DNA from 3 places in the Uliginosibacterium flavum genome. Region 3 is predicted to be linked to each of the others. Evidence: predicted binding sites of a transcription regulator. Region 3 holds the regulator's gene; each other region holds the start of a gene.
The links. The regulator HrcA, encoded in region 3, represses chaperone genes, less so after heat shock. The targets are predictions, from matches to a motif close to TNTTAGCACTCNNNGNCNNNGAGTGCTAANA.
Positions count from the first base shown of each region.

Region 1 (3,276 bases), on a different contig from region 3:
CACGATGCCTTCTTCCACAGCAGCGCGGGTAGCGTGCAGTGCGTCTTCAACGCGAGCCTTCTTTTCCTTCATTTCCATCTCGGTGGCTGCGCCAACCTTGATCACGGCAACACCGCCGGCCAGCTTGGCCTTGCGCTCTTGCAGCTTCTCGCGGTCGTAGTCGGAGGTGGAGGCCTCGGACAGTGCTTCGATCTGGGCAACACGTGCCTGGATTGCATCGGCAGCGCCGTTGCCGTCGATGATGATGGTGGTTTCTTTTTCGACTTCGATACGCTTGGCTTGGCCCAGATCAGCCAGGGTGGCTTTCTCGAGGGACAGGCCGACTTCTTCAGCGATCACTTGGCCGCCGGTCAGGATGGCCAAGTCTTCCAGCATCGCCTTGCGACGATCGCCGAAGCCCGGAGCCTTGACGGCAACAGTCTTCAGGATGCCACGGATGTTGTTCACGACCAGGGTTGCGAGGGCTTCGCCATCGACATCTTCAGCCACGATCAGCAGCGGACGGCCGGACTTGGCAACTTGTTCCAGGATCGGCAGCAGATCGCGGATGTTGGAGATCTTCTTGTCGTAAAGCAGAACAAACGGGTTATCCAGCGCAGCGATCTGACGATCCTGATTGTTGATGAAGTACGGGCTCAGATAGCCACGGTCGAACTGCATGCCTTCGACGACATCCAACTCGTTGTCGAGGGACTTGCCATCTTCAACGGTGATCACGCCAGCCTTGCCGACTTTTTCCATCGCGGTAGCGATGATTTCGCCCACGGAAGCGTCGCTGTTGGCCGAAATGGAGCCGACTTGAGCGATTTCCTTGGTGGTCGAACAGGGCTTGGACACATTCTTCAGCTCTTCGATCAGGGCTGCAACAGCCTTGTCGATGCCGCGCTTCAGGTCCATCGGGTTCATGCCAGCGGCCACGAACTTCATGCCTTCGCGCACGATGGCTTGTGCCAGCACGGTCGCGGTGGTGGTGCCGTCACCGGCCACGTCGGAGGTCTTGGAAGCAACTTCCTTGACCATCTGCGCGCCCATGTTCTCGAACTTGTCTTTCAGTTCGATTTCCTTGGCGACAGAGACGCCGTCCTTGGTCACGGTCGGGGCGCCATAGCTGCGCTCCAGCACGACATTGCGACCCTTCGGGCCCAGCGTCACCTTGACGGCGTTAGCCAGGATATTGACGCCAGCGACCATGCGCTCACGTGCGGAATCACCAAACTTGACTTCTTTAGCTGCCATTTCTTACTCCGAAATAATTTGAAATTCGTTGGGGGATAAAACCGGAGGATGCGCGTCGCGACCGGGGCGCGATGAAGGCGAGGCGCGGAGACGTACGCAAGTACGTTGAGCACCGGAACCTTCAGCCCGGCCCGCGCTTAGCGCAGGACCGGTTTTACTTTTCGAGAACGCCCATCAGGTCATCTTCACGCATCACCAGCAGCTCTTCACCATCGACCTTGACGGTCTGGCCGGAGTACTTGCCGAACAGCACGCGGTCACCAGCTTTGACGTCGAGCGGACGCACGCTGCCGTTTTCCAGGATCTTGCCATTGCCCACGGCAATGACTTCGCCTTGATCGGGCTTCTCAACTGCAGAACCAGCCAGAACGATGCCGGAGGCCGTTTTTTCTTCGGCTTCAATACGTTTGATGACCACGCGGTCGTGCAAGGGACGAATCTTCATATTCACTCCTGTTAAGGGATTGATTGATAAATCTTTGGGTGCAATACACCCGGGGGAAATCGGGGAGGGTCGGCCGTTTGAAACCGGCGACTGTTAGCACTCTCCCCTGACGAGTGCTAATGATAGGGGCGGGATGGGTGGATTTCAAGGGCGACAGCCGCACAAAAGTCGAAAAAGCCCGCCACAGAGGGCTTTCATCGGCTGAACCGGCAGACTGTCGGGTTGGCCGTTGTGCGCCCGGCTGGTTTTACGGCAGCATGTCGCGCCGCCTTATGCGGCCCCGAAAACCCAAAAAAGGATCGCGCCGTGAAAAAAGCATTGATCGCCATCTGCGTACTGAGCGCCGCCTGCGCACTGGCGGGCTGCAAGAACCGTGAAGAACAACTCGAAGCCGAGCGCAGCAAGGGCGCGGCGATGGTTGAAGACAAGGCGGCCATGGTCAAGGGCGTCGGTCAGGCCCTGCAGAACGATGGCAAGAAAGCCGCCGCCGAGATCACCACCGGTGTAGGCAAGGTGTTTGGCGGCGTGGCCGAAGGCGTGGATCGCGCCTATGAAGCCAAGATCGTCATGGATGCCTCGGCCAGCGCCCGCAAACTCGCCAGCGAACGTGCCGTGCGGCTCGGCGCCGATGGCGAGAAGAAGGACGGCGTGAAGGTCTATGTGCTGTCTGGCGAAGCTTTCAAAGGCAAGTTGCAGTTGCGTGCTCAGGATGGCAAGGGTGTCGAGGTCGGTCGCAGCGACAAGGTTGAAAGCACGCTGGATGCGGATGATGCCACCTACGTTGAATTCCGCTTCGACAGCGCCACGCCGATGAGCCGTGTCGAGAAATACGTGCTGCACGCACTCTGAAAGCTACTCGCCCGCAAAGCCGCCTGCAGAAACGCGCTGCAGGCATGCTACCGGGAGAAGCTTGTCTGATGGGCCTGTCCACAAGCACTGCCCGTAGAGCAATGCTGCGCGGGGCTCTTCGGGCACGTGAATACAAACGCTTCGTCGCAATGCCATGAAACGCTGGGCTCTGATCGCGCTGGCCATCTTCGCCAGCTGGCTGCTGGATCGTGCCGGCTGGCTCAAAGCCATCTTGTGGGGCGGGCTGTGGCTGCTGCTGGTCTTGCTGGTGCTGGCGCTCTGTGGCTTCCTGCTTGATTGCGTGATCCACAGCCAGCGGCCCGCCAATGCGCCACGTCGCCCTGGCCTGTTCCGGATCGTACGGGAGAGCCTTCAGGAAGTTCGTGAAGGGCAGGCGCGGGAAGCTTGGCAACAGGAGCAAGCCGCCGCCCTCGCAAGCACAGAACGCGCAGCGCAGACCGGCGAGCTGGCGGCGCTCGAAGCGCTCACCGCGCAAGGTCTGGGCGATGCCTGGATGCTGCTGGCGGAACTTCAGGCCGACCCCGCCTCGCCCCAGCATGACGACACGGCCGCCACCGCCAGCTACCTGCGCGCGGCCGAAACCCGCAACTGGGTCAACGACCGCGCCAGCCACGCATATTCAATGTGGGAGGCGCGCACGTTTCTGGGCCTGGGCGCCACGCCGGATTACGCCGCCCTGATCCGGCGTTGGGAATCCCATTACGTGCCCGGCGATGGTCACGAAG
Region 1 covers NZ_JBEWZI010000012.1:122,743-126,018, reverse strand. The annotation lists gene groL (chaperonin GroEL) at 1-1,236, opposite strand, end outside; gene groES (co-chaperone GroES) at 1,391-1,681, opposite strand; gene ABXR19_RS12585 (hypothetical protein) at 1,988-2,530, shown strand; gene ABXR19_RS12580 (hypothetical protein) at 2,685-3,276, shown strand, end outside.
Region 1: groES (co-chaperone GroES) is a predicted target of HrcA. The motif match lies at 1,773-1,803, and genes of this name have one in related genera.

Region 2 (3,276 bases), on a different contig from region 3:
CCGGTGGCCCCGTGATCCACTGAAAACCCGCATCTGGCGGACTTCTTTAGCCTCGCAACGGGCACATCGCGCACGCGCAAGCCACGCTCATATCTGCCGGCCTCGTTCAATCAGCCCCGGCCGTGGGATGGGTGTGTTGGGAATGGTGCGCAATGCGCACCCTACATATGCCTGCCTGAAGACGCGCGTCCTGCCTTGTTCTGCGGCATGCCTGCCTGAAGATGTCCGCTGCGAGCGGCTCTTGAGGCGGCTCATCTTTCGGCCACAAAATTCATTTCGCGCGGCTCAAGCCCAGAAGCGCTTGAAGCTCCCGACCACCACGCCCCAGATCGTCAGCTCGCTGCCGTCTTCGAGTTGAAGTTCGGCGATGTCGGGATGCTCGGCAAACAGGGAGGTCTTGCGGCCGCGATGATGGAGGCGGCGGATCAGGCGTTCGCCGTTGACGAGGGCTAGCACGATGTGGCCGTGGGCGGGCTGGATGCGCTTGTCGACGATCAGCATGTCGCCTTCGAGGATGCCGGCGCCGCTCATGCTGTCGTCGCGCGCCTGGAAGCAGAAGCTGTGTTCGTCGTGGCGCACGAGGTAGTCATGCACGTCGAGGCGGCTGCTTTCGTCGTCGGTGATCGCAGGCGGCACTTCTGCCGAGCGGCCTGCCACCAGCAGTGGCCGGCTGCGCGTGGATTGGCGCCGGGTGCGTCGGATCTCCGGGAAAGACTCCGGCGGCGCGGAGGGCGAGGCGCCGACGATGCTGACGAAGGGAAGCGGGATCTGGTCGGACATGGCGCGCTTGTGCTGTAAATATATACAGTATCTGGGCGCTGATCTTTGCTGTCAAGCGTACTGCGGCAAGGAGCGATGTGCACTTGAGTGGCGCTTGTCTGGCACGGGGTTCTGAGGCCTGAGGAAGGGCATGTTGTGGCAACACGCAGAGTCTTTTTGACGAGTCTGATAATAAAAACGCCCGGTCTCCTCGCGGAGCCGGGCGTTTTTTTACAGACGAATCAATCAGGCGCTGAGCAACAGTTTCATCTTCTGCATGGCCTTGGCTTCGATCTGACGGATGCGTTCGGCGGAGACGCCGTATTCGGCAGCCAGTTCGTGCAGGGTGGCGGCATTGTCTTCGACCAGCCAGCGGCGCTGGACGATGGCGCGGCTGCGCTCATCCAGACTGGCCAGGGCGCCTTTGAGGCCTTCGTCGGCGAGACGCTCGTTCTGCGCGGTGGCCAGCACTTCGACCGGTTCGGCGGACTCATCTGCCAACCAGTCAATCGGCGACATGCGTTCGTCGTCGTCATCCGAGCCGCGGTCAATCGCCACATCGCCGCCGGAGAAGCGGGTTTCCATTTCGATGACTTCTTCAGGCTTCACATTGAGCTTGGCGGCGATGCCACGCACGTCTTCGGGCGACAACGTGGCGGTGCTCGGGCGCAGGCTGCGCAGGTTGAAGAAGAGCTTGCGTTGGGCCTTGGTGGTGGCGATCTTCACCAGACGCCAGTTCTTGAGGATGTATTCGTGGATCTCGGCCTTGATCCAGTGCATGGCAAAAGACACCAGACGCACGCCACGATCCGGGTCGAAACGTTTCACCGCCTTCATCAGGCCGATGTTGCCTTCCTGGATCAGGTCGGCATGCGGCAGGCCGTAGCCGAGGTAGTTGCGGGCAATTGACACGACCAGACGCAGGTGCGAGAGCACCAGCTGGCGGGCGGCATCCAGATCGTTTTCGTCGCTCAGCCGGTGGGCGAGCGCCTGCTCCTGCTCCTCGGTGAGAAGCGGATAACGATTGACGGCCTGCACGTACTGGTCGATGTTGCCCAGTGCGTTGGGGACGGGGAAAGCCAAGGCTTGTGTCATTGATTGAACTCCATGCAAGGGCGGAAATCTCTCCGCTCGCCCCGATTTTAGCACTCGTTGTGCGAGAGTGCTAACAGCCAGAAAATAGCGAAATTTTTGGTATTTGTTCCAGACAATTAAAGTCGAAAACGCGTCATTAAAGTCGAAAACTCAAGTCAGCCCCGCAAAGGCCCCTCAAAGGATTGCGGGGCCTTACTTTTTGGAGATCCGAAGAGAGGGTTTGTATTTGCACCAGACTGGCGCATTAAAGTCGAAAACCAAGCTTGAAAGCCTTGTGCAGAGCCGAATTAAGGGCAACCGCGTCTTGTTGAAATGTGCGTCACTTCGGCTAGTAATCGGCCTAAGCGGACGGTGATGACCTCGGTCTAGAACAGCCGTTCCCAGTCAGTAGCCGACAATCGGGACCGTCGGCTCTTCGGAATGAGTACCGTAGCTGCGGGTCACTACTTGATTGGCTGCGCAGCAGAGCCTGGGACTAGAAGTTGGGGGGGCACGGTGACGACGTCGCCAGGTAGTCACGCAACTGAAAGGCCAAGGACGATCCGGCATCTACGAGCCCGTCCAGCACGTCAAGGGTGGCTTGCCTGAGGGTTACGTCGCGAAGAAGCGCCCGGCGATGCTCGTGCACCGCCGCTTGGCATACAGTCTCAGCATCCCAAAGGCTGCTTCCGTCATTGAACAAGTCAGCCGGCGCCTTGGCTATCGCTTCCCTCAGTTGCCCCATCGCGGAAGGCACCGCCGTTGCCCTGCCAACCCCAGCCATCAGGGCTAAAAGATGTTCAAGGGCATGCCAGCCGCCTCCTACTGCAACCAGGCAGTCGGCCACGAAGCGTGGGCGGCTTCGTAGTAGTGGCAAGTCGTGGCAGGTCTCCGGTTGCGCCTTCGCTTCGATGAGGAGCCTTTCCTCCAGCGACATGAGTGCACAGTTCAACAAGTAGCAGGATGCGGAGTGACCGCGATAGGCTGTCCAAAGCCACCTGTCGTGAATGTGGGCCCTACCGTTCGGGCTTTGCTCCGGAGGAAGTAATGTGACCTCCTCCGGATGCGACTTCGCAAAGCACGTAGCTGCATGGTTGCATAGCTCGACGACGTAGCGCACGCTCTTTGCGAAGGAATAGAGCAAGAGCAATCGGAAGGGCCCTTGCAACACAGACGGAGGGAAGAACGCATGCGTCACCCTCTGGCTGAGGCCCATGGCTGCCTCCCAGCCATCCATGCCGAAGTGATGTTCTGTTTGGGGCCCGGGTTCGGTATAAAGGGCCCAGAACGCCGCGCGCACCAAATCTGCGTTGAAGTAGACGGGCTCTCTGCAATGCTTGACGTTGGTGAGGAACTCCAAGCGCTCTTCTGCGTAGACGTCGCGGTCTTCTCGGTCCTCGGAGACCCGCTTCACAAGTGCGTCGATGAACACCTTGAACTTGG
Region 2 covers NZ_JBEWZI010000027.1:42,459-45,734, reverse strand. The annotation lists gene ABXR19_RS18035 (LexA family protein) at 286-780, opposite strand; gene rpoH (RNA polymerase sigma factor RpoH) at 1,006-1,854, opposite strand; gene ABXR19_RS18025 (NACHT domain-containing protein) at 2,330-3,276, opposite strand, start outside.
Region 2: rpoH (RNA polymerase sigma factor RpoH) is a predicted target of HrcA. The motif match lies at 1,900-1,930, and genes of this name have one in related genera.

Region 3 (3,276 bases):
GGTCCTGCAGCGCGAGATGATCGAGCAATCGCAGGCGCCTGATGAAGTCAAACGCGTCGAGCGACGCAAGCTCGAAGCCCTGCTCGGCTACAGTGAAGCGCCCGCCTGCCGGCGCGAAGTGCTGCTGCGCTACTTCGGCGAAGAATCCACGCCCTGCGGCAACTGCGACATGTGCCTGACCCCGCCGGAGACTTTCGACGCCAGCCTGCCCGCGCAACAGGCGCTGTCCACCATCTACCGCAGCGGCCAGCGTTACGGTGCGGCGCACATCATCGACATCCTGATCGGCAAGGCCACGCCCAAGGTCGTCGAGCGCGCGCACGACAAACTGTCCACCTTCGGTCTCGGCAAAACCCAGCCTGAGGCGCAATGGAATTCGCTGCTGCGCCAGTTCGTTGCTCAAGGTTTACTGGGCGTCAGCGAATTCGGTGGTCTGATGCTGCAGGACGCCTGCCGCCCGGTGCTGCGCGGCGAAACCACATTCATGGCCAAGCGCGTGCGCGCCGCCGCGCCCAAGGCTGCGGCCAGCGTGCGCCGCGAAATCGAGTTCGAGAGCGACGAAGCCAGAACGCTGTGGGCCGCGCTGCGCCAGTGCCGCCGCGATCTGGCCGAAGAACAGAACGTGCCCGCGTACATGATTTTCGGCGACGCCACGCTCAAGCAGATGCTCGACAAACGCCCGATGAGCCTGGACGCGATGATCGAACTTTCCGGCGTGGGCGACCGCAAGCTTGACGCCTACGGCAGCCAGTTTCTCGACGTCATTCAGGGCCACCAGCGCCGTTTGTAACAAAGGCCTGAAGAACCGCATCCGGCGGACTTCTTCAGGCGGCATGCCTGCACAAGTCCGCTCTATGCGGCTATCCAGACACATCGGCTGCAAAGCCTTTCTGCATGCGGCTCTCCACCCTGCCTCCTATTTGCCACGCCCAGCCCTTACAATCGCACCATGCATCGCCAACTTGATCAACGCGCCAAACTCCTGCTGAAAACCCTCGTCGAGCATTACATTGCCGACGGGCAGCCGGTGGGGTCGCGCGTGCTCTCGCGGCAATCCGGGCTGGAACTGTCGCCCGCCACGATCCGCAACGTGATGTCGGATCTGGAAGAGCTGGGCCTGATCGCCAGCCCGCACACCTCGGCCGGGCGCATCCCGACCGCGCGCGGCTATCGCCTCTTCGTCGACACCCTGCTCACCGTCAAGCCGCTGGCGCAGACCGAGGTGCGCGAGCTGCAATCGCACATCCACCGTGACGAGCCGCGTCGCGTGCTGAGCGCCGCCTCAAGCCTGCTCTCGGAGCTGACCAATTTCGCCGGCATCGTTGCCGCGCCGCGCCGCGAAGTCACCAAGATCCGCCAGATCGAATTCGTCAGCCTGTCGGACACCCGCGTGCTGCTGATCATCGTCACCATGAATGGCGACGTGCAGAACCGCATCCTGTTTACCCAGCGTCCCTACACCAGCTCGGAACTGATCTCCGCCGCGAACTATCTGAACCATCACTGCGCCGGCCTGGGCTTCCATGAAATGGTCGAACACCTGCGCGGCGAGCTGACCCAGTTGCAACAGAACATGACCGAGCTGATGAACGCGGCGATCAGCGTCGGCCAGGAAGCCATGGGGGCGCAAAGCGACAACTACCTGATCTCGGGCGAACACAAACTGCTCGAAGTGGACGACATGTCCTCCAACATGAGCCGCCTGCGCGAGCTGTTCCGCATGTTCGAACAGAAATCCGGTCTGGTGCAGTTGCTGGATATCTCCAACCGCGCCGAAGGCGTACAGCTCTTCATTGGCGGCGAATCCGGCATGAGCCCGCTGGATGAATGCAGCGTGGTCACCGCGCCGTATGAAGTCGACGGCGAAGTCGTCGGCACCATCGCTGTGATCGGCCCGACGCGCATGGCCTACGAGCGCGTGATCCCGATTGTGGATATCACGGCGCGGCTGCTTTCCAGCGCGCTGTCAAACAAAGACTGACATTCTCGCGATGCACCCAGCCAAAGTCCGTCGCGAGAATGTTCGAACCCTCACCGACCTGCCCAATATCGGCCCGGCACTCGCCCGCCGACTGGCGCTGATCGGCGTCACCAGCCCGGCGCAATTGCTCGGTCAATGCCCCTATGCGCTGTTTGAAGATCTGTGCGAGCGCACTCAAACTCGCGAAGACCCCTGCGTGCTCGATACTTTCATTTCCCTTACCCGTTTCATGGCTGGTGAGCCGGCGCAAGCCTGGTGGGCGTACACGACTGAACGCAAACTGCATCAGCAACAAGAATCGGCCAAACTCTGGCCACCCAATTCAACGTCTGCTTCGCGGAGCTAGCCTTTCACAATGTCCTCTGACCACTTCCTCCCCGAGCCCAAATTCGAACACGGCACGCCACCACGCATCGGCGTGCTGCTGATCAATTTGGGCACCCCCGCCGAGCCGACCGCCCAAGCCGTGCGACCCTACCTGAAGCAATTCCTCTCAGATCCGCGCGTAGTCGAAATTCCGCGCGCGATCTGGTGGCTGATCCTCAACGGCATCATCCTGAATACCCGCCCCAGGAAATCCGCCGAGAAATACGCCAAGATCTGGAGCAAGGAAGGCTCGCCGCTGCGTGTGCATACCGAACGCCAGGCCAAGCTGCTGCAAGGCTATCTGCTCAAGGCCGGCTTCCCGGATTTGCCGGTGGATTACGCCATGCGCTACGGTCAGCCGGATGTCGAAGGCGCGCTGATGCGCCTGAAGGCGCGCAACTGCACGCGCATCCTGGTCTTGCCGCTGTACCCGCAATACGCCGCCAGCACCACCGCCAGCGCCTTTGACGGCGTCGCCAGCGCCGCTGCGAAAATCCGCAATCTGCCGGAACTGCGTTTCGTGCGCAGCTTCCACGACCATCCAGACTACATCCGCGCCCTCGGTCAGCGCATGGCCCGTCATTGGGAAACGCAGGGCGGCACGCCCGACAAGGTAGTGATGAGCTTTCACGGCTTGCCGCGCTTCTCGCTCGACAGGGGCGACCCCTACCACTGCGAGTGTCACAAGACCGCGCGTCTGCTGGCCGAATACCTTGCGCTTAAACCGGAGCAGTATGTGGTGACTTTCCAGTCCCGCTTCGGCCGCGCCGAATGGCTCAAACCCTATACCGAGCCCACGCTGGTGGCGCTGGCAAAAGAAGGCGTGAAAACTATTGACGTGATCTGCCCCGGCTTCGTGTCAGACTGTCTGGAGACGCTCGAAGAGATCGCACTGGAATGCAAGGCCGCCTTCCTCTCGGCCGGCGGCA
Region 3 covers NZ_JBEWZI010000006.1:207,599-210,874, forward strand. The annotation lists gene recQ (DNA helicase RecQ) at 1-790, shown strand, start outside; gene hrcA (heat-inducible transcriptional repressor HrcA) at 950-1,981, shown strand; gene ABXR19_RS07805 (helix-hairpin-helix domain-containing protein) at 1,992-2,327, shown strand; gene hemH (ferrochelatase) at 2,337-3,276, shown strand, end outside.